One region of the Citrobacter sp. RHB25-C09 genome, then DNA from elsewhere that is predicted to be linked to it. Evidence: predicted binding sites of a transcription regulator. Region 1 holds the regulator's gene; each other region holds the start of a gene.
The links. Region 1 encodes sigma-54, which starts transcription at its own class of promoters, with help from an activator protein. Its sites were predicted from a motif close to GTTGGCACANNTTTCGCTNT; they were not measured.
Positions count from the first base shown of each region.

Region 2: the regulator sigma-54 is predicted to act here: its motif matches at 4,019-4,038, upstream of hypA (hydrogenase maturation nickel metallochaperone HypA).
Region 3: the regulator sigma-54 is predicted to act here: its motif matches at 4,266-4,285, upstream of hydN (electron transport protein HydN).

Region 1 is NZ_CP057483.1:509,540-516,938, forward strand. It holds gene rapZ (RNase adapter RapZ) at 1-244, opposite strand, end outside; gene ptsN (PTS IIA-like nitrogen regulatory protein PtsN) at 278-769, opposite strand; gene hpf (ribosome hibernation promoting factor) at 886-1,173, opposite strand; gene rpoN (RNA polymerase factor sigma-54) at 1,196-2,629, opposite strand; gene lptB (LPS export ABC transporter ATP-binding protein) at 2,677-3,402, opposite strand; gene lptA (lipopolysaccharide ABC transporter substrate-binding protein LptA) at 3,409-3,963, opposite strand; gene lptC (LPS export ABC transporter periplasmic protein LptC) at 3,932-4,507, opposite strand; gene kdsC (3-deoxy-manno-octulosonate-8-phosphatase KdsC) at 4,504-5,070, opposite strand; gene kdsD (arabinose-5-phosphate isomerase KdsD) at 5,091-6,077, opposite strand; gene HVY19_RS02465 (calcium/sodium antiporter) at 6,090-7,067, opposite strand; gene mlaF (phospholipid ABC transporter ATP-binding protein MlaF) at 7,281-7,399, shown strand, end outside.
Region 2 is NZ_CP057483.1:3,433,322-3,440,720, reverse strand. It holds gene flhA (formate hydrogenlyase transcriptional activator FlhA) at 1-167, opposite strand, end outside; gene hypE (hydrogenase maturation carbamoyl dehydratase HypE) at 325-1,335, opposite strand; gene hypD (hydrogenase formation protein HypD) at 1,332-2,453, opposite strand; gene HVY19_RS16285 (HypC/HybG/HupF family hydrogenase formation chaperone) at 2,453-2,725, opposite strand; gene hypB (hydrogenase nickel incorporation protein HypB) at 2,716-3,588, opposite strand; gene hypA (hydrogenase maturation nickel metallochaperone HypA) at 3,647-3,991, opposite strand; gene hycA (formate hydrogenlyase regulator HycA) at 4,203-4,652, shown strand; gene hycB (formate hydrogenlyase subunit HycB) at 4,760-5,371, shown strand; gene hycC (formate hydrogenlyase subunit 3) at 5,368-7,194, shown strand; gene HVY19_RS16255 (respiratory chain complex I subunit 1 family protein) at 7,197-7,399, shown strand, end outside.
Region 3 is NZ_CP057483.1:3,420,806-3,428,204, reverse strand. It holds gene HVY19_RS16220 (6-phospho-beta-glucosidase) at 1-1,398, opposite strand, end outside; gene ascF (PTS cellobiose/arbutin/salicin transporter subunit IIBC) at 1,421-2,875, opposite strand; gene HVY19_RS16210 (LacI family DNA-binding transcriptional regulator) at 3,141-4,154, shown strand; gene hydN (electron transport protein HydN) at 4,300-4,845, shown strand; gene hypF (carbamoyltransferase HypF) at 4,990-7,218, shown strand; gene norW (NADH:flavorubredoxin reductase NorW) at 7,289-7,399, opposite strand, start outside.

The DNA.
Region 1 (7,399 bases):
ACTGCGGTGAGAATGCATCCGGCAGGTTGTTCATTGCCTGCTCGAAGATTTCAGGTGACTCTGGCATATTACGCACGTCAATGCTGACCGCGGCAGAAATCTGGCGATCGGCAAGCGTACGTGCCAGATCGGGCAACAGCACCACGGGAAGGTTATCCACGCAGTAAAAACCCATATCTTCCAGCGCACGCAGGGCGACAGACTTCCCTGATCCGGAGCGACCGCTGACGATCATCAGTACCATGTACTGTATCTCCTCACCATGTCAAAAAGGGCGTTATGCTTCATCCTGACCGCCTTCGGTGTCAGTGATGATTTGATACAGCTCTTCATCACTCTGGGCAGCGCGCAGGCGGCGGCAAATCGTTTTATCCGCGAGTCGTTTAGCCACCAGCGACAGCGTGTGCAAATGCGTTTTGGTTTGGTCCGCAGGCACCAGCAGGGCGAAGAGGAGATCGACAGGTTGATTATCAATGGCGTCAAACGCAATTGGCGTTTCAAGTTGCACAAAAACGCCGACAGCACGCAAGGTATCTTCTTCCAGCTTACCGTGCGGGATTGCGATCCCATTGCCGATGCCGGTACTGCCCATTTTTTCCCGTGTCAGGATGGCCTCGAAAACCACCTGAGAAGGCAAGCTAAGCTGCTTTGCCGCCAGTTCGCTGATGATTTCCAGTGCACGCTTCTTGCTCTGGCAATGCACGCCACTGCGCGTACATTCCTGATTAAGCACACTGCTCAGTTGTAGAGTCGTATCGTTATTTATCATAATTTCACCTAAGAACCCGCCCTCTCAGAGAGAAAGTGGGTTCGGAGCGCTAACTGTACAAATGGCCTGTTGTGCAGCACAACAGGCCTTCCTGCACCCGCTAACTGCCCGGACAATTAGTGTTGTTTCAGTTTATCTTTGTGTTTCGTGAGCTGTCTTGCCAGCTTATCGATTAAGCCATCAATGGCGGCGTACATGTCCTGACCTTCCGCGCTGGCGTGAATTTCGCCACCGTTTACATGCAGTGTTGCATCCGAGATGTGGGTCACCTTCTCCACCTTCAACACAATATAGACCTGATTGATCCTGTCAAAATACTGTTCGAGTTTGGCGAACTTGGTATTCACAAAATCACGCAGAGCTTCTGTGATCTCGACGTTGTTTCCAGTGATGTTGAGCTGCATAGTGTCTTCCTTATCGGTTGGGTCAAACCAGTTGTTTACGCTGATTCGACGGCGGAATGGATAAAGACTCTCGGTACTTCGCAACGGTGCGGCGTGCCACCATGATACCCTGTTCCGACAGCATAGATGTTAACTTGCTATCGCTAAGTGGTTTTGCAGGGTTTTCTGCCGCAATCAACTTCTTCACCAGCGCGCGGATCGCCGTGGAGGAGGCTTCGCCCCCGCCTTCAGTATTCACATGGCTGGAGAAAAAATACTTCAGTTCGAAAATGCCGCGCGGACTATGCAGATACTTTTGCGTGGTCACACGAGATATAGTCGATTCGTGCATCTCGACGGCCTGGGCGATATCGGCCAGTACCATCGGTTTCATAAATTCTTCGCCCTGCTCAAAGAACGCTTGCTGCTGTTCTACGATGCAGCGACTGACGCGCAGCAGGGTATCGTTGCGGCTCTCCAGACTTTTAATCAGCCACTTCGCATCCTGCAAATTGCTGCGGATGTACTGGCTGTCGGCGTCATTACGCCCACCGTTACACATGGCTGCGTAGTGCTGGTTGATCTGCAAACGGGGAATGCTGTCACCGTTAAGTTCTACCGTCCAGTGACCGTTGTGCTTGCGCACCAGCACGTCTGGGATCACATATTCCGGCTCGCCGGTCTGGATCGACTGTCCCGGTCTGGGATCAAGCGACTGGATAAGCGTTACCGCTTCTTTCAGCACCTCTTCCTTAAGACGGGTGACGCGCATTAGGGTCCGGAAATCATGGTTCGCCAGCAGATCCAGATGATCGCTGATGATGAGCTTTGCCTCATCGAGATAGGGCGTGGATTTCGCGTACTGGGAGAGTTGGATCAGCAGACAGTCGCGCAGATCTTTCGCTGCCACGCCAATGGGATCAAACCGTTGAATACGCTTAAGTACGGCTTCGACCTCATCAAGCCCGACCTCTTCGTCGCCCATGCTTTCAAGGATCTCATCCAGCGAGACGGTGAGATAGCCAGTATCGTCGACGGCATCGACAATCGAGGTGGCAATCGCGCGGTCAGTGTCGGTAAACGGCGTCAGCTCCACCTGCCACATCAGGTAATCTTGCAGCGTCTGAGTGGTTTCGCCCTGATAAACAGGAAGCTCATCGTCGATGTAGTCGCCGCTGGTACCGGATGGTGTTCCGGCGGTGTAGATTTCGTCCCAGCTGGCATCGAGCGGCAGCTCTTCCGGCATCTCTTTTTGTTCGAGCGCGTCAGCAGTGTCCAGCGTTTCGCTGTCTGGGGTTTCCTGGGTATCAACTTCGTCGTGAAGATCGGTTTGCTCTAGCAGTGGATTACTCTCCAGCGCCTGCTGAAGCTCCTGCTGCAGTTCAAGCGTAGACAACTGCAACAGGCGGATAGCCTGTTGTAGCTGTGGGGTCATGGCCAACTGCTGGCTGAGCCTGAGTTGCAAACCTTGCTTCATGTTCAGAGTCGTTGTCTCCCGCTATTACGTCGCAAACTTCTACCCTATCAGAGTCTGAAGTCTTCCCCAAGGTATACGCGCTTAACATGCTCATCCTGGAGGATTTCTGTCGGCGTACCATGGGCGATCAGGTGGCCCTGACTCACGATATAGGCGCGTTCACAAACAGCCAGCGTTTCGCGGACGTTATGGTCCGTGATCAACACGCCGAGGCCACTGTCACGCAGGTGCTCGATAATGCGTTTGATATCGATAACGGAGATCGGGTCGACGCCCGCAAAGGGTTCATCCAGCAGGATAAATTTCGGGTTAGCGGCCAGAGCGCGGGCGATTTCAACACGACGGCGTTCCCCCCCAGAGAGCGATTGCCCCAGGCTGTTACGCAGGTGTTCAATGTGGAACTCTTCCATCAGCTCATTGGCACGATCTTCACGCTGCTCGTTGGAAAGATCGTCGCGAATTTGCAGTACCGCCATCAGGTTATCGAACACGCTCAGACGGCGGAAAATGGACGCTTCCTGCGGCAGGTAGCCAATGCCACGGCGGGCACGGGCATGCAGCGGCAGCAGGCTGATATCTTCTTCGTCGATGATGATATTGCCCGCATCACGCGGAACGATACCGACAACCATGTAGAAAGTGGTGGTTTTACCGGCGCCGTTCGGCCCGAGCAGACCCACAATCTCGCCAGAGTTGACGGTCAGACTGACATCTTCTACGACGCGGCGACCCTTGTAGGCCTTCGCCAGATTCTTTGCAGTTAATGTTGCCATAACGAATTAGTTACTCTTCTTCTGAGCCGGAGCCTGGTCTTTGTTTTTGTCCTGCAACTGCGACGGCACCAGTACGGTGGTCACGCGTTTGCCTTTTTCACTAAAGGCCTGCATTTTCTGCTCTTTCACCAGATAGGTAATTTTGTCGCCTGCGATATTGCTGTCGATCTGTTCGAGGAAGGCGTTGCCGGTCAGCACAACGAAATCTTTCGCCAGTTCGTAATGCATTTTCGCGGCGCGGCCTTTCACCGGCTTGCCGTTGTCCTGCATCTGATAGAACGTTGCCGGATTACCAAAGCCATCAATGACTTCTTTACCTTCTTCACCGCCAGGACGGGTCACGACCACTTTGTCGGCGTTAATTTTGATGGTGCCCTGGGTGACGATGACGTTACCGGTGAAGGTAACAACATTACCCTGCATGTCCAGAGACTGCTGATCCGATTCAATGTGGATCGGCTGCTCGGTATCGCCGGTTACGGCGAACGCCGGAATGCTGGCGGCCAGAAGTGAGCTGGCAAGCACAAGATTAAGGCTGAGTTTGTTTGTTTTGAATTTCATAAGAGGTTCTAACCTTTTCAATCAGCTCGGCGTTCTTGCTGCGTAAGTTGCCGCGCATTTTCAGTCCGCTGGAGTTAAATGTTGTTCCGTATAACGTGACGAGGTCTTCAGAGGTAACATCCTGCGTTACCAGATTGATCTGCGCGTTATCGGTGGTAATTCGACGAAGTTGAGCGTCAGGCACCAGCGCATTGACTTCAACGTGTCCATACAGATACAGCATCCGATCTTCAGTCAGTTTGGCTTTATCCGCCTTAATTGACCACGTCGGGACCTTGTCCTTATCAAAGGTGGTTAATACCGGTTGAGTAAACCACGATACGGCCTGCTCGGAATAATACTCAACGTGTTGAGCAATCAGCCGATAGCTCAGCGCACCTTCCGGGCTGTATACGACGGTATCCGTGTGCTCGCTTTTGTAGGTCGGGTCGTTATTGTTCACGACGACCTGCGTGGTATCGTCTTTATCGGCCAAATTAATACCAATCAGCACCAGCACGGCCAATGACAGTAGAATGATAACCCAACGTCTGGCTTTACTCATATCGATTGCCCTTTGGCCTCATCAAGCTTACCCTGCGCCAGTAATAATAAATCACAGACTTCCCGAACCGCGCCGCGTCCACCAGCGATTTTTGTCACATAATCCGCACGCGGGATCAGTAATGGATGCGCATCGGCGACAGCGACGCTTAAGCCCACTTTTTCCATCACCGGCCAGTCGATGAGATCGTCACCCACGTAAGCCACGTTTTCCGGGGCAATTGCCAGTTTACCCAACAGATCGTTAAAGGCCACCAGCTTGTCGGACTGACCCTGATACAGGTGCGTTATCCGTAATGTGGCACAGCGATCTTCTACCAGTTTAGCCTTTCGCCCGGTAATGATAGCGACTTCGATATCAGATGTGAGCGCACAGCGAATACCGTAACCGTCGCGGACATTGAAGGCCTTTAGCTCCTCGCCGTTATTGCCCATATAGATCAGGCCATCGGACAGCACGCCATCCACATCGAGGATCAGCAGACGGATTTGCTCTGCTTTGGCAATGACTTCAGTGCTGACGGGGCCGTAACAGGTCGCAAGCGACGCACCTGCTTTACTCATTTCTCATTATCCTTGAATTTCTACACTACGCCTGCACGCAGCAGATCATGCATATGTAACACACCGAGTAACTGGTCGCCATCAGCAACCATGACGGAGGTGATATGGCGGGACTGCATTAAGTTCAGGGCATCAACGGCCAGAATGCCCGGGCGCACGCGAATGCCGCCTGGCGTCATGACGTCGGCAATGCCGAGCTGGCGCACGTCAACGCCCATGTCAAACACACGACGTAAATCACCGTCGGTGAAGATACCGTCGATCTTCATCGAAGCATCGCAGATCACGGTCATGCCGAGATTCTTGCGGGTGATCTCCAGCAGCGCGTCGCGCAAGCTGGCGTCTTTAGTGACATGCGGAATCTCATCGCCCGTGTGCATAATATCGTTTACGCGCAGCAGCAGTTTACGCCCCAGTGCGCCACCCGGATGCGACAACGCGAAGTCTTCAGCGGTAAAGCCGCGCGCCTTTAATAAAGCCACGGCCAGCGCATCGCCCATGACTAATGTGGCGGTCGTGCTGCTGGTCGGTGCAAGCCCAAGCGGACAGGCCTCTTTCGGTACTTTAACACACAGATGCACATCCGCGGCACGCGCCATGCTGCTTTCTGGTCGACCGGTGATACAGATAAGCTGAACCTGTAACCGCTTAAGGACCGGAATCAAGGCGGCAATCTCGCTGGATTCGCCGGAGTTGGAGATGGCAATGACGACATCCTGCGGCGCGACCATCCCGAGATCGCCATGGGCGGCTTCACCTGGATGCACAAAGAACGAAGGGGTTCCGGTGCTGGCAAACGTGGCGGCCATTTTGCGCCCGATATGCCCCGATTTCCCCATGCCCATCACCACGACTTTACCGGTGCAGTTAAACATCTTTTCACAGGCGAGAGTGAAATCCTGGTTGATATACTGATCAAGCTCGGCCAGGCCTTCACGTTCAATCGACAGGACCTCTTTGCCGGCCTGCTGAAAGTCAAAACCCGGTTGTAACGCTAAGTGCGACATAATCTGTTCCAGTTATCCAACGAGAAGCGGCGATAGCCAATACAGCATCGCCAGCCATACGATAAAACCGCCGGTCAGCAGCATGCCCGCGCTCCGACCGGACTGGCGGGGGCGCCGCCAGCAGAGAACTGCAAAAATAATACTTACCAACAGCATCACGCTATAGTCACGGCTAAACGCCAGCGGATTCACCTCGCCAGGGGTGATCAGTGCTGGAAGTCCGAGGACAATGGCAAGGTTAAAAATGTTTGCGCCAATAATATTGCCCACTGCGATATCACTTTCGCCTTTTCGTACACCGGCAATGGCAGTGGCAAGTTCCGGCAGGCTGGTGCCTATGGCAATAACCGTCAGGCCAATTGTCAGCTCGCTCATGGCGAAATAATTGGCGATCACAGTCGCGTTATCCACCACCATGCGGGTAGCCATCGGCATGATGATCAGCGCAACGCCCAGCCACAAAAACGCCACTGGTAGCCCGCCTTCGCGCGGGAGTTCTGCCATCTGCTCGCGGGTAAGGCTGTCGTTGCCTTGTCGTTCGGCCAGCCGCGCGATTTTAACAATGAACAGCAGCCATAGCACGGCTAGCAATAGCAAAAAGATACCATCGGTGCGGCTTAATTGTCCGTCAAACAGTACGGAACCGGCCACCACGCTGACCAATAACATTAACGGTAACTCGCGGCGCAGAATATCGGAATGCACGGTAAATGGATGGATTAAGGCCGCCAGTCCGAGGATCAACAGAATATTCGTAATGTTGGAGCCGAGCGCTGTGCCGACGGCCAAATCTAACTGTCCATGTAGCGACGCCGCGAGCGAGACGATAATCTCGGGCAGCGAGGTGCCGATACTGACAACCGTCATGCCTATAATGAGGGGAGGGATCCCGAAGGTTCGGCACAGGATAGACGCGGCAAACACCATGCGGTCGGCGCCGTAGACGACCAGAAGTAAACCAATGATTAACAGCGCCGTTGCTAAAAGCATCTATAGTCCTTTCTTCAGGTATACTCGCCAGATCCACGGGGATCTCTCTGGAAGCCGCAATGAAGTCTTAATTTTGACTATATGCGGCTAAAAAGTAAAACAAATGCCAGCTTTCGCTAACCACGACGGGTAATATTCTGTAAATATGGTGGGTCATGATGAAACTGAACGCCAAAATCTTCGATTAACGAGGCAAGAGTAAAGGATGAATCAATGGAGCAGCCTGTGGCGAATCTAGTCGACATGCGCGATGTCAGCTTCACGCGTGGCGAGCGCTGCATTTTCGATAATATTTCCCTGACGGTGCCGCGTGGAAAGATCACCGCGATCAT
Region 2 (7,399 bases), 1.5 Mb from region 1:
GTTTGAGCTTGCCACAGCACAATAGCTGCGCTATCGGCAAGCGCTGACCGCTTTACCAGTTGAGAAAGCGCCTCACTCAGCGACTGTAAATCAGGCTGTTGTAATAATGTACGCGTGATGTCGAACAATCCTTGCTGCCCGAGATCGCTCATCGGTGTATACGACATAGTGCTTATCCAGGAAAGTACCGCGGTGCGGTACGAGAGTTATATGAATTATAGGTGTTCGTATTTTATTTCTGCCGGATGGCGGCTTCGCCTTATCCAGCCTACGGGCAGGGTATGACTCGTAGGCCCGGTGAGCGTAGCGCCACCGGGCGATATATCAACAGATCCGTGGAAGCGGTTCTGCGTGGGGCAAATCCAGCGTGCGTTTCACGCCATACAGGCCTGCGAGCCGCACGCCTTTGCGTTCGACAACTTCACCAATCAGTGCGGCATCGCGGCCCAACGGATGCGCATGCAGCGCAGCCAGCACCTGCTCGGCGGCCTGACGTTCAACGGCAATCACCAGTTTGCCCTCGTTGGCGAAATTGAGTGCATCCAGGCCCAGCAGTTCACATACTCCACGAACGGCCGGCTTCACGGGAAGTGCGGATTCGGACAGTTCAACCCCGCAGCCGCAGGCAGCAGCAAATTCGTGAGCAACCGCATTCACGCCGCCGCGCGTTGCGTCACGCAGCGCTTTCACACCAGGAATATCGCGCAGTGACTGGATGAGTGGCGTAAGAACCGCACAGTCGCTCACCAGTTCGCCGTCCAGCCCCAGTTGCTCGCGCAGGTTGAGGATGGTGGCGCCGTGATCGCCGAGCGTTCCGCTGACCAGTAGCACATCGCCTGCGGTCAGGGTTTGTGCGCCCCAGTGAATATTAGCGGGAATCGCCCCCATTCCGGCGGTATTGATAAACAGCTTATCCGCTGCCCCGCGCTGAACGACTTTGGTGTCGCCGGTAACAATGGAAATATTCGCTTCGCGGGCAGTGGCTGCCATGCTGTTGACCACGGTTTTCAGCGTCTCCATCGGCAGACCCTCTTCGAGGATAAAACCGCAGGAGAGGTAGCGAGGGATCGCGCCGCTGACGGCAACGTCATTCGCCGTGCCGCAAATCGCCAGCTTGCCGATGTTGCCGCCAGGGAAAAACAGCGGGTCGATAACGTAGCTGTCGGTCGAAAAAGCCAGACGATCGCCTTCTGCCACCAGTTGTGCCAGATCGAGTCGCGCCTGATCCTCCTGCTCGGCCAGCCAGGGGTTTGCAAACGCCTCCATAAACAGGCTGTTGATCAACTGCTGCATTGCCTGACCACCGCTGCCGTGGGCGAGTTGGACGCTATTCATACTTCAGACTCCTGCTGACGATACTGATACCAGGCGGCGCATGCCCCTTCTGAAGAGACCATCAGAGCGCCAAATGCGGTTTGCGGATTACAGGTTTTGCCAAACAGCGGGCACTGATGCGGTTTACATTTTCCGGTCAGCACTTCGCCACAGCGCGCGCGCGGGTCGTCATAAACCTGCTGCGGTGCCGGTTGGAAATGCGCTTCGGCATCAAAGCGCTGGTAGTCTGGCGTCAGATGCACGCCGGAAGACTCGATCACTCCCAGACCGCGCCATTCGCTGTCGCCAGTGACGCAAAAAACGTCGGCTATCGCCTGCTGGGCCAGCGCGTTACCGGCATCCGGCACCACGCGGCGATATTGGTTTTCAACCAGGCTGTGGTTAGCGATTTTTTGCTCAACAAGCATCACCACGCCCTGCAACAGATCGAGCGGTTCGAATCCGGCAACCACCAGCGGACGTTGGAATTCACTGGCAATAAAATTATAGGCATCAGTACCGATGACCATGCTGACGTGTCCCGGTGCGAGGAAGGCGTCAATGCCGTTGTCGGGCTGTTCAAGCAGGCTGCGCAGGGTTGGGATCAGCGTGATGTGCTGGCAGAAAAAGTAAAAGTTCTGCACGTCGCGTAGCTTCGCCTGCTGAAGGGTAATGGCGGTGGTTGGCATGGTCGTTTCAAAGCCCAGCCCGAAGAACACAACTTTACGCGTCGGGTTTTCCTGCGCCAGTTTGAGCGCATCCATGGGCGAGTAGACGATGCGGATATCGGCTCCACGCGCTTTTGCCTGCAATAAAGAACCCTGTTTCCCCGGTACGCGCATCGCGTCGCCAAAGGTACAGAAGATCACTTCGGGATGGCTGGCAATTTCGACACAGCTGTCGATACGCCCCATCGGCAGGACGCAAACCGGGCAACCGGGACCGTGGATAAACTCCACGTTATCAGGCAGCAACTGGTCGAGACCAAATTTAAAGATCGCGTGGGTATGACCCCCGCAGACTTCCATAATACGCAGCGGACGTTCGGCCGTGTAAGGCAGGTGAGCCGCGCGTTCGCGCAGGTGCTCAATCAACTGCATCACCTGTTCCGGTGCGCGGTATTCGTCAACAAAACGCATTATTTCCCCTCACCATACAGCAAAGCACCCACATCCGGTTCAACCTCGAACATGTTCTGTAGCGCAGCAAGCGTGTCACGTGCTTCGCTTTCGTTGATCACACTCATCGCAAAGCCGACGTGAACCAACACCCATTGACCTGTGCGCGGCTCGCCGTGTTCATCACAGCTGCCGACCAGCGACAGATCGACGTCGCGCTGAATGCCGCAGACGTCGACTTTTGCCTGGTTGCCATCAATAGTGCGGATTTGGCCGGGTACGCCTATGCACATCGCTGTGCCTCCAGCCAGTTCAGCCACTGCTCCATCCCTTCGCCGCTGGTGGCGGAAATCAGGATGATCTCGATATCAGGGTTCACTTCACGGGCGCTGGCAAGGCACTTTTCAACGTCAAAGTTCAGATACGGCAGCAGATCGACTTTGTTGAGGAGCATCAGCGAGGCGGCGGCAAACATATGCGGATATTTCAGCGGTTTGTCTTCACCTTCGGTGACAGAAAGAACGGCGACTTTATGGCGTTCACCGAGGTCAAAGCTTGCCGGGCAGACGAGGTTGCCAACGTTTTCGATAAACAGGATGCCGTTGTCCGCAAGCGGTAAACGCGGTGCGGCATCAGCAATCATCTGTGCATCGAGGTGGCAGCCTTTCCCGGTATTAACCTGAATGGCAGGTGTACCGGTGGCGCGAATGCGCGCGGCATCGTTGACCGTCTGCTGGTCGCCCTCAATAACGGCGCAGGGCACGCTGTCTTTCAGCTTCATCAGGGTTTCGGTTAGCAGGGTGGTTTTACCGGAGCCGGGGCTGGAGACGAGGTTAAGAACCAATTGCTGGTGCGCGGCGAAGCGGGCGCGGTTGCGTTCAGCCAGACGATTATTTTTGTCCAGCACGTCGATTTCGACTTCCAGCATTCGGCGCTGGCTCATGCCTGGCGCATGCGTGCCAGCTTCGCCATGTCCATAATGCAGATCGCCTTCGGCGGTCTGGCTCGGGGTGAACTCAGACGTTTTGATGCCTGTAATTTTCATCGCCGGGCGCACGGCCGGGGCAAAGGGGGCGCTACGAAACGCCGAATGCGGGTTATGCTCATCACCCTCTATATAAAGGTTGCCTTCACCGCAACCGCAAGTAGTACACATTGCTCACTCCTGATCTATTTCTTGCAGTAAACCTGCTGCCGCCATCCGGCGATGAAGCCTAATCGATTTCGATACGCCGAATCTGTAATCCGTCATCGGCCACGATGCGCAGCGTATCGCTATTGCATTGTGGGCAACGGCGGACACGCTGAGAAAGTAAAGTGACGTATTGCTGACAAGACTCACACCAGCATTCGGCTTCTTGTTCTTCGAGGTACAGTTTACAACCTTCTGCAACCGTGCCACGGCATACCAGATCAAAACAAAACGAGAGAGCACCCGTTTCTACGCAAGAAAATGCGCCAATTTTGAGCCAGACCCCAGTTATGCGTTTTGCACCATGGGCAACGGCCTGTTGTTCGATCAATTCCAGCGCTCGCTGGCAAAGGGTAATTTCGTGCATATCGCCTCCCGAAGTGGTGGGCAGGGATAAGCAATAATTATGCCACCATGAAATGACGCCTCTTTTGGCGATGACGACGATGACGAAATGACATGTCATTTCCGCGGCGAGGTGTCGCTTTTATTTATAAAGGATCATTAAAAACAAATAGTTAAAAATTGGCATAAAAAATGCTTATCGCTGGCTATCTCTGTTAATCGGGTAACCTGACATGACTATTTGGGAAATAAGCGAAAAAGCCGACTACATCGCGCAGCGGCACCGTCGCCTACAGGACCAGTGGCATCTTTACTGCAATTCGCTGGTTCAAGGGATCACCCTGTCAAAAGCGCGTTTGCATCATGCGATGAGCTGCGGACCGGAAAAAGATCTCTGTTTCGTGCTGTTCGAACACTTTCGTATCACCGTCACCATGGCGGAAGGCTTTAATAGCCACACTATCGAATATTACGTGGAAACCAAAGAGGGCGAAGATAAGCGGCTGATTGCTCAGGCGCAATTGAGCATCGACGGGAAAGTGGACGAGCAGATAAGCAACCGCGATCGCGAGCAGGTGCTGGAGCACTATCTCGAAAAAATCGCCAGCGTCTACGACAGACTGTATATCGCCATTGAGAACGGTTCACCCATCAATCTGAGCCAGTTGGGCGCACCGCTATAAGGGCGGAACGCTGCGATATATGAGGGACAAGCGTGTCGATGGGTGTCGAAGCTGACATTTCATCAGCATGTTTTCGTCAAAAATGACTATCACCTGAGGAACGCCTGGTGAATCGTTTTGTAATTGCTGACTCCACACTCTGTATTGGCTGCCACACCTGTGAAGCCGCCTGTTCAGAGACGCATCGCCAGTATGGCCTGCAGTCTATGCCACGCCTGAAAGTGATGCTAAATGAAAAAGAATCTGCACCGCAGCTTTGCCACCATTGCGAAGATGCGCCCTGCGCCACAGTTTGCCCCGTCAACGCCATTAACCGGGTCGGCGGCGCCGTACAGCTCAATGAAAGCCTGTGCGTGAGTTGCAAGCTATGCGGGATCGCCTGTCCGTTTGGGGCGATTGAATTTTCTGGTAGCCGTCCTCTGCACATTCCGGCGAATGCCAACACGTCAAAAGCGCCTCCTGCACCTCCTGCACCGGCGCGCGTCAGCACGCTGCTCGACTGGGTGCCGGGTGTTCGTGCTATTGCGGTCAAATGCGATCTTTGTAGCTTTGATGAGCAGGGACCGGCCTGCGTGCGGATGTGCCCGACCAAAGCGCTACATCTGGTAAACAACATGGATATTGCTCGCGCGAGCAAACGCAAACGTGAGCTGACTTTCAATACCGATTTCGGCGATCTCACTTTGTTTCAGCAGGCTCAGAGCGGGGAGGCAAAATGAGCGCAATTTCTCTGATCGCCAGCGGTATGGCCTGGTTTACCGCCGCTGCCGTGCTGGCCTTTCTGTTCTCTTTTCATAAAACGCTGAGCGGCTGTATTGCCGGTATTGGCGGCGCGGTCGGCAGCCTGTGTACAGCGGCGGCGGGATTTCTTGTACTGACCCGTGGCGTGGCCGCAACCGGCGTGATGCCTTTACTGGGGCATGGCTTACAAATCACGCCGCTGAATTCCATTTGGCTGATTACGCTGGGGCTGTGCGGACTGTTTGTCAGCCTCTATAACATTGACTGGCATCGTCATCCGCAGGTGAAAGCCAATGGATTGCTGGTGAATCTGTTGATGGCGGCGGCGGTATGTGCGGTGGTTGCCAGCAACCTTGGCACGATGGTGGTGATGGCGGAGATCATGGCGCTGTGCGCGGTGTTCCTGACCGGGTGCAGCAAAGAGGGCAAGCTGTGGTTTGCGTTGGGGCGTTTGGGAACGCTACTGCTGGCAGTCGCCTGCTATTTGTTGTGGGCGCGCTACGGCACGCTGGATTTTCGTTTGCTTGATCTCCGTGTTCAGATGCAGCCGTTGGGCGCGGATATCTGGCTGCTCGGCGTGGCTGGCTTTGGCCTGCTGGCGGGTATTATCCCACTGCACGGCTGGGTGCCACAGGCGCATGCGAACGCCAGCGCACCGGCGGCGGCACTGTTCTCAACCGTAGTGATGAAGGTGGGTCTGCTGGGTATTCTCTCCCTGTCGCTGCTCGGCGGCAACGCGCCGCTGTGGTGGGGCGTCTTGCTGTTGGTGCTCGGAATGATCACCGCGTTTGTCGGCGGCCTGTATGCGTTGATGGAGCACAACATTCAGCGCCTGCTGGCGTACCACACTCTGGAAAACATCGGCATTATCCTGCTCGGCCTGGGCGCGGGTGTCACCGGTATTGCCCTTAATCAGCCGACGCTGATCGCCCTTGGTCTGACCGGCGGTCTTTACCACCTGGTGAATCATAGCCTGTTTAAAAGCGTGCTGTTTTTAGGCGCGGGCAGTATCTGGTTTCGTACCGGACACCGCGACATCGAGAAGCTGGGCGGTATCGGCAAGCGTATGCCGGTCATTTCCATTGCGATGCTGGTAGGGCTGATGGCGATGGCCGCGCTGCCGCCGCTGAACGGTTTTGCCGGTGAGTGGGTGATCTACCAGTCTTTCTTCAAGTTGGGCGACAGCGGCGCGTTCGTCGGCCGTCTGCTCGGGCCGCTGCTGGCGGTTGGCCTGGCGATTACCGGTGCGCTGGCGGTGATGTGTATGGCGAAAGTCTACGGCGTCACCTTCCTTGGCGCACCGCGCACGAAAGACGCGGAAAATGCCTGCTGCGCGCCAATCCTGATGGGCGTGAGCGTGGTGGCGCTGGCGATTTGTTGCGTGCTCGGCGGCGTTGCTGCGCCGTGGCTGCTGCCACTTCTCTCCTCCGCAGTGCCTCTGCCGCTGGAAACGGCGAATACCACCGTTTCGCAACCGATGATTACCCTGCTGCTGATTGCCTGTCCGCTGCTGCCATTCATCATCATGGCGATGTTCAAAGGCAACCGTCTGCCGTCGCGTTCACGCGGTGCGGCATGGGTTTGCGGCTACGACCACGAGCAGTCAATGGTCATTACCGCTCACGGTTTTGCCATGCCGGTGAAAGAGGCCTTTGCGCCGGTACTTAAACTGCGTCAATGGCTTAATCCGGCGTCTCTGGTTCCGGGCTGGCAGAATGCGGCGGCCCCGCTGCTGTTCCGTCGTCTGGCGCTGATTGAGTTGGCGGTGCTGGTGGTGATTGTGGTTTCACGAGGAGCCTGAGAATGAGTGTTTTATATCCGTTAATTCAGGCGCTGGTGTTATTTGCCGCTGCGCCGCTGTTGTCCGGCGTGACCCGCGTGGCGCGCGCCCGCCTGCACAATCGTCGCGGTCCGGGCGTGTTGCAGGAGTATCGCGACCTGATCAAACTGCTGGGCCGCCAGAGTATTGCGCCCGCGGATTCCGGTTGGGTGTTTCGTCTGACGCC
Region 3 (7,399 bases), 1.5 Mb from region 1:
GATCACTTTTTTATACCACCAGAACGATTTTTTACGGGTACGTGCCAGCGTGCCGTTACCGGCGTCGTCGCGGTCAACATAGACGAATCCATAGCGTTTGCTCATCTCGCCGGTCGATGCCGCAACCAGATCGATACAGCCCCAGGTGGTGTATCCCATCAGCGGCACGCCGTCCTCAATGGCGTCGGCCATTGCCCGGATGTGCTCACGTAGGTAGCTGATCCGGTAATCGTCGTTGATCTCCCCGTTGGCATCGACTTCATCTTTCGCGCCGAGACCGTTTTCTACCAGAAACAGCGGCTTCTGATAACGGTCGTACATCATATTCATGGTGATGCGCAGGCCCAGTGGGTCGATCCCCCAACCCCAGTCACTGACCTGAATGTACGGGTTCCGCAGCGACTTCACCACGTTCGCCGCACTGGTATTTTTCGCGTTCATTTCCGCCGAGGCACAGCGTGAGGCGTAATAGCTGAACGAGACGAAATCAACGGTATTTTTCAGGATCGCATCGTCTTCAGGCGCTTTCTCAATCACCACGCCTTTTTCACGAAACACGCGAGCGGAATAGGCCGGATAGGCACCGCGTGCCTGAACGTCAATAAAAAACAGGTTTTCACGATCTTTTTCCAGTGCCGTCCAGACATCTTCTGGCTTACAGGAGTAGGGATAGAAGTTTCCTCCTGCCAGCATGCAGCCTACCTGGTTGTTTGGGTTGATCTCATGCGCGATTTTGGTTGCCAGCGCGCTGGCGATCAGCTCATGGTGCGCGGCCTGATACTTCACCTGATCCTGATTTTCACCCTCTTCAAACACCAGCCCGGCACCGGAGAACGGGCTGTGCAGCATAATGTTGATTTCATTGAAGGTGAGCCAGTACTTCACCAGACCGTCGAACGCGTCAAAACAGGTACGGGCATAGCGAGTGAAAAACTCCACCATCTTGCGGTTGCGCCAGGAGCCGTATTCCCTGACCAGATGCATAGGGACGTCAAAGTGGCAAAGGGTGACCAGAGGTTCAATACCGTACTTTTTGCATTCAGCAAATACCGCGCGGTAAAACGCGATGCCTTCCTCATTGGGTGTCAGTTCGTCACCGTTAGGGTAAATGCGGCTCCAGGCGATCGAGGTGCGAAAAACCGTGAACCCCATTTCAGCCATCAGCGCGATATCTTCTTTATAACGATGATAGAAATCGATCGCCGTATGGCTAGGATAAAACTCATCATTCCGCAGTTGAAAGCGCTTTTCCAGTCCAAGTTTTACCGGCATGCGGTGCTCGCCGTGAGGGATCATATCGACGGTGGTTAACCCTTTACCGCCTTCGCGATACGCTCCTTCAGACTGGTTGGCGGCCAGCGCGCCGCCCCATAAAAATCCTTGCGGAAATAAAGACATAGTAAACCTCAATTATTGCCAGTCAGACGCTGGCACCTTTCACAGTAGCCGGTTGTGCCGCCTGATTTTTTCTTGCCTGAGCCGCTGCGTCTTCAACAGGAATATCCTCAAAGCCCAGCAGCAGCGTTAGAACGAATGAGAGGACGACTGCCAGTGCCATGACGCCAAACACCCAGACGATAGTGATTGGATTCGCCGGATCGAAGAACTGAACGCTGGTGAAGAGTCCCGGCGCCGCCATTGAATGGCTGGCAAGACCTGCCATGCCAGCAACCGCGCCGCAGACAAAGCCGCTGATCAGGCTTGCAATCAGTGGACGCTTCAGACGTACCGCCACACCGTAAAGCGCGGGCTCGGAAATCCCGGCCATAATCGCGGACGCGGCGGCAGCCAGCGCGGTCTGGCGCAGTTCCGGGTTTTTCGTTTTCCAGGCAACCGCCAGCGATGAACCGCCCAAAGACAGGTTGGCACCAATTTCAGAGGGCATAACCATGCCTTCTTTGCCGGTTTCGGCAATGGTCTGAATAATGGTTGGGGTGAAGACACGGTGCATGCCGGTCATCACCAGCAGTGGCCACAGCGCGCCCATGATGGCAACTGAGAGCCAGCCGAGATAACCATGAATGGTATACACCAGCGCGGAAATCGCGCTACCGATCCAGATGCCAATTGGACCAATCAGCAGAATGGCGAGCGGGGCGGCGATCAGCACGATCAGCATCGGCTTCAGGAAGTTCTTGGTGACCGCCGGGGTAATACGATCCACCCAGCGTTCGATGTAAGACAGACACCAGGTCATCACCAGCGCTGGTATGACGGTATACGTGTATTTCACCGCCGTCACCGGGATCAGGGCGAACTCAACGTGTTCGCCCTGCGCGGCTTTGGCCATGAGATCAATAAAGCTGGGGTGTACCAGTACGCCTGCAATGGCTATCGCCAGCGACATATTGGTTTTAAATTTAATCGCTGCAGAGGCGGCGACCATCAATGGCAGGAAGAAGAACGCACCGTCGCCAATCACCGTCAAAATGGTGAGCGTTGAGGAGCCTTTTTCCAGCACGCCGGTCATCTCGAGGATCATCGCCAACAGCTTCAGCATCGATCCGCCGATAATCGCCGGGATCAGCGGTGACATGGTGCCGATCAGCGCATCGAGGATCCCCGCGCCAATGCGCTTAAGCGTAAGTTTGGGTTTCCCTACAGGTTCAACCGGTTGTATATCGCCAGGGAGCAGGCTGGTCACTTCGCGATACGCCTGAGAAACCGTATTGCCAATGATCACCTGGCACTGATTATCACTACGCACCACACCGAGCACGCCGCTGATGGTTTTAAGCGTGGCGCTATCAACCAGTGAATCGTCTTTAATAACGAAACGTAGACGCGTCATGCAGTGGGTGACTGCACTGATATTGTCGACGCCGCCCAGAGCCGTCACCACGGAGCGCGCCAGCGCTGCATAATTCTTAGACATAGGATTTTTATCCTGTTTTATCATTAGGGTACGTGTAATTTGTGCCGGGCGCTCTCGTGAACAATTAAGAGTAATGAAATGCTCATGAGAAACCGGTTCCACAAAATCATGATGAGTTTATGATGAGTGATCAAGGGATAATTTTTGCGATGTTTCATAAATGTGACTTATGTCACTCCTGTTTTTCTGGTGATCTATAGCATCTGGAACAACCAGGCGGCGGTGCAGTACACTGCGTTTCATTGCGAGAAAAGGGAACAACATTATGACGACGATGCTGGAGGTCGCGCAGCGTGCCGGGGTATCCAAGGCGACGGTATCAAGGGTGCTATCCGGGAACGGCTATGTCAGCCAGGAGACAAAGGACCGCGTATTTCAGGCCATTGAAGAGAGCGGTTATCGGCCCAATTTACTGGCGCGCAGCCTGGCCGCGAAATCAACGCAGACACTCGGACTGGTCGTCACCAACACCCTCTATCACGGCGTCTATTTTAGCGAGCTGCTGTTTCATGCCGCGCGGATGGCAGAAGATAAAGGGCGCCAGCTATTGCTTGCTGACGGCAAACACAGCGCACAGGAGGAGCGAGAGGCAATCCAGTATCTGCTCGATTTACGCTGTGACGCGATTATGATTTACCCCCGTTTTCTCGGCGTGGATGAGATCGACGCCATCATTGACAGCCACACTCAGCCGATAATGGTGCTTAACCGTCGGTTGCGGAAAAACAGCAGCCACTGCGTCTGGTGCGATCAAAAACAGACCAGCTTCAACGCTGTGACTGAACTGATTGCCGCCGGTCACCGGGAGATTGCGTTTATCACGGGGTCAATGGACTCTCCGACCGGGGTGGAACGTCTGTCGGGGTATAAAGATGCACTGACGCATCACGGCATTGCCATAAACGATGCGTTAATCGTGAAGGGCAAATGGACCCCTGCCTGCGGTGCGGCTGGGGTGGCTACGCTGCTGTCGCGTAAGGCGACCTTCAGTGCGCTGGTGGCAAGCAATGATGATATGGCGATTGGTGCAATCAAGCAGTTGCACGATAACGGGCTTGCCGTGCCGTCACAGGTATCCGTCATTGGATTTGATGACATCGCGATGGCGCCCTACACCATTCCTGCACTTTCGAGCGTCAAAATCCCCGTAACCGAAATGGTTCAGGAAACCATTGGGCGTCTTATTTTTATGCTTGATGGCGGCGCGTTTACGCCACCGAAAACCTTCACCGGCACGCTTATCTCGCGCGATTCCATTGTGGCGCGATCCGCACAGTAAAATTTGTCACCTGTCATCGTCATTCGTGACGATGACAGCGCTACAGACATTTTGTTTTTGGAATTATCCATATTTAACAATAAGATAAAAACTGGCATGATTTGTGAATGCTTCGGCACATTATCCGATAATGCTGGAGAGTTTGATGAACCGTTTCATCATTGCCGACGCTAATAAGTGCATTGGTTGCCGTACCTGTGAAGTCGCCTGTGTGGTTTCCCATCAGGAAAACCAGGACTGTGCGTCCCTAACCCCTGAAACTTTCTTACCCCGTATCCATGTGATTAAAGGCGTTAACGTCTCTACGGCAACGCTGTGCCGTCAATGCGAAGACGCGCCGTGTGCGAACGTTTGCCCGAACGGGGCGATCGGTCGTGATAAAGGGTTTGTTCACGTCATGCAGGAGCGCTGCATTGGCTGTAAAACCTGCGTGGTCGCCTGCCCATATGGGGCGATGGAAGTGGTGGTGCGTCCGGTCGTGCGTAACAGCGGTGCGGGGCTGAACGTCAGGGCAGATAAAGCGCAGGCCAACAAGTGCGACCTTTGCCATCACCGCGACGCAGGCCCTGCCTGTATGGAAGCCTGCCCGACCCATGCGCTGATTTGTGTAGACCGTAATAAGCTTGAACAGCTCAGTGCCGATAAGTGTCGTCGTGCGGCACTCGATTCCGCCGCATCTTTGTTGTTCTGATCGACGAAAAACCGCGTAAAATGGTTCGACTCTTTTGCCTGATGGCGCTGCGCTTATCAGGCCTACAGGCTGACTGCGTTTTGTAGGCCGGATAAGGCGAAGCCACCATCCGGCATTTCGGGATACACGGCGGCGGAATCTATAATGGAAAAAAACAACCACTCCGGCACACAGCTTCGCATTCGCGGTAAGGTGCAGGGCGTCGGGTTTCGACCTTATGTCTGGCAGCTTGCGCAGCAGCTTCAGTTGCATGGCGATGTCTGCAACGATGGTGATGGCGTGGTGGTGCGTCTGAAGGAAGATCCCGCTGAGTTTATAGTGAAACTGCATCAACACTGTCCGCCGCTGGCGCGCATTGACAGTATTGATAGCGAGCCGTTTGTCTGGACGCAGTTGCCCGCAGAGTTCACCATCCGCCAGAGCGCGGGCGGCACGATGAACACGCAAATCGTGCCGGATGCTGCTACCTGCCCGGAATGCCTTGCCGAAATGAATACGCCCGGCGAGCGGCGCTATCGCTACCCATTCATCAACTGTACTCACTGTGGCCCGCGTTTCACCATCATTCGGGCGATGCCCTACGACCGTCCTTACACCGTCATGTCCGCATTTCCACTGTGTCCGCGGTGTGATAGAGAGTACCGCGACCCGTATGACCGCCGCTTTCACGCTCAGCCCGTTGCCTGTCCGGCGTGCGGGCCACATCTTGAGTGGGTCAGCGGCGATACGCATGCGGAAAAAGACGCTGCACTGCAGGCGGCGGTTGCGTTGCTGAAAGCGGGGGGAATTGCGGCGGTGAAAGGCATTGGCGGATTTCATCTGGCCTGCGATGCCCGAAACCCTGACGCTGTCGCCACGCTGCGCGCCCGCAAACACCGACCAGGCAAACCGCTGGCGGTAATGCTGCCGAATGACCAGGGATTGCCCGAAGCGGCGCGCAAATTAATCCACACGCCTGCCGCGCCGATTGTGCTGGTGGAGAAGCGGCACGTTACCTCGCTGTGTGAGGCGATTGCCCCGGGGCTTAACGAAGTTGGGGTGATGCTGCCCGCCAATCCTTTGCAGCATCTGCTGTTACAGGAACTTAACTGCCCGTTGGTCATGACCTCCGGCAACCTTAGCGGTAAACCCCCCGCGATAACCAACGTCCAGGCGCTGGAGGATTTACACGAGATCGCTGACGGCTTTTTGCTGCATAACCGCGATATAGTGCAGCGGATGGATGATTCCGTGGTACGCGAAAGCGGCGAAATGCTGCGTCGTTCACGGGGCTACGTGCCGGATGCACTGGCGCTGCCACCGGGGTTTAAGGATGTACCGCCCATACTCTGTCTGGGCGCAGATCTGAAAAACACCTTTTGTCTGGTGCGCGGTGAACAGGCGGTCATCAGTCAGCACCTGGGCGATCTCAGCGATGACGGTATTCAGAACCAGTGGCGCGAGGCGCTGCGTTTGATCCAGAACATCTATGATTTCACACCGCAGCGCATCGTTCGCGATGCGCATCCGGGGTATGTCTCCAGCCAGTGGGCCAGTGAGATGAATTTACCGACGGATGTTGTGCTGCATCACCATGCTCATGCGGCAGCCTGCCTTGCCGAGCACGGCTGGCCGCTCGACGGTGGCGATGTTATTGCGCTGACGCTCGACGGCATCGGGATGGGAGAAAACGGCGAGCTGTGGGGCGGCGAGTGCCTGCGGGTGAACTATCGCGAGTGCGAACACCTGGGCGGTCTGCCTGCGGTGGCTCTACCGGGGGGCGATCTGGCGGCTAAACAGCCGTGGCGCAACCTGCTGGCGCAGTGCCTGCGTTTTGTTTCCGACTGGCAGAAGTATCCGGAAACCGTGGCGCTGCAGCAGCAGAACTGGAACGTGCTGGCGCGGGCGATTGAGCGTGGTATCAATGCACCGCTGGCCTCATCTGCCGGACGTTTGTTTGACGCCGTGGCGGCAGCACTGAACGGTGCGCCAGACTCACTCAGCTATGAAGGCGAAGCCGCCTGTACGCTCGAGGCGCTGGCTTCGCAGTGTGTGAGTGTAGCGCATCCGGTAACGATGCCATTGTTGGGGAATCAACTGGATCTGGCGACCTTCTGGCAGCAGTGGCTGAACTGGCAGGCGACTCCTGAAGAGCGCGCGTGGGCCTTTCACGATGCGCTGGCGAGCGGGTTTGCCACGATGATGCGTGAGCAGGCGGTCTTGCGCGGCATTACCACGCTGGTTTTTAGCGGCGGCGTGATGCATAACCGGCTACTGTCAACCCGACTTGCGTATTATCTCTCTGATTTTAATTTGTTATTTCCGCAGCAGCTACCGGCGGGGGACGGCGGATTGTCGTTAGGGCAGGGGGTGGTCGCGGCGGCGCGCGGGTAAGGGCGTTGTGATGTGCCGGATAGCGACGCATAGCGTCTTATCCGGCCTACGAAACCCCGGCATCACGCCTTCACGCCGGTAATGATTTCAACAGCGCAAACGCCTCTTTCATCCGGTCTTCGCTTACCACAAACGCGCAAAGCTGACCTTCTCTGTTCATCCCTTTGGCCACCATGCCGTC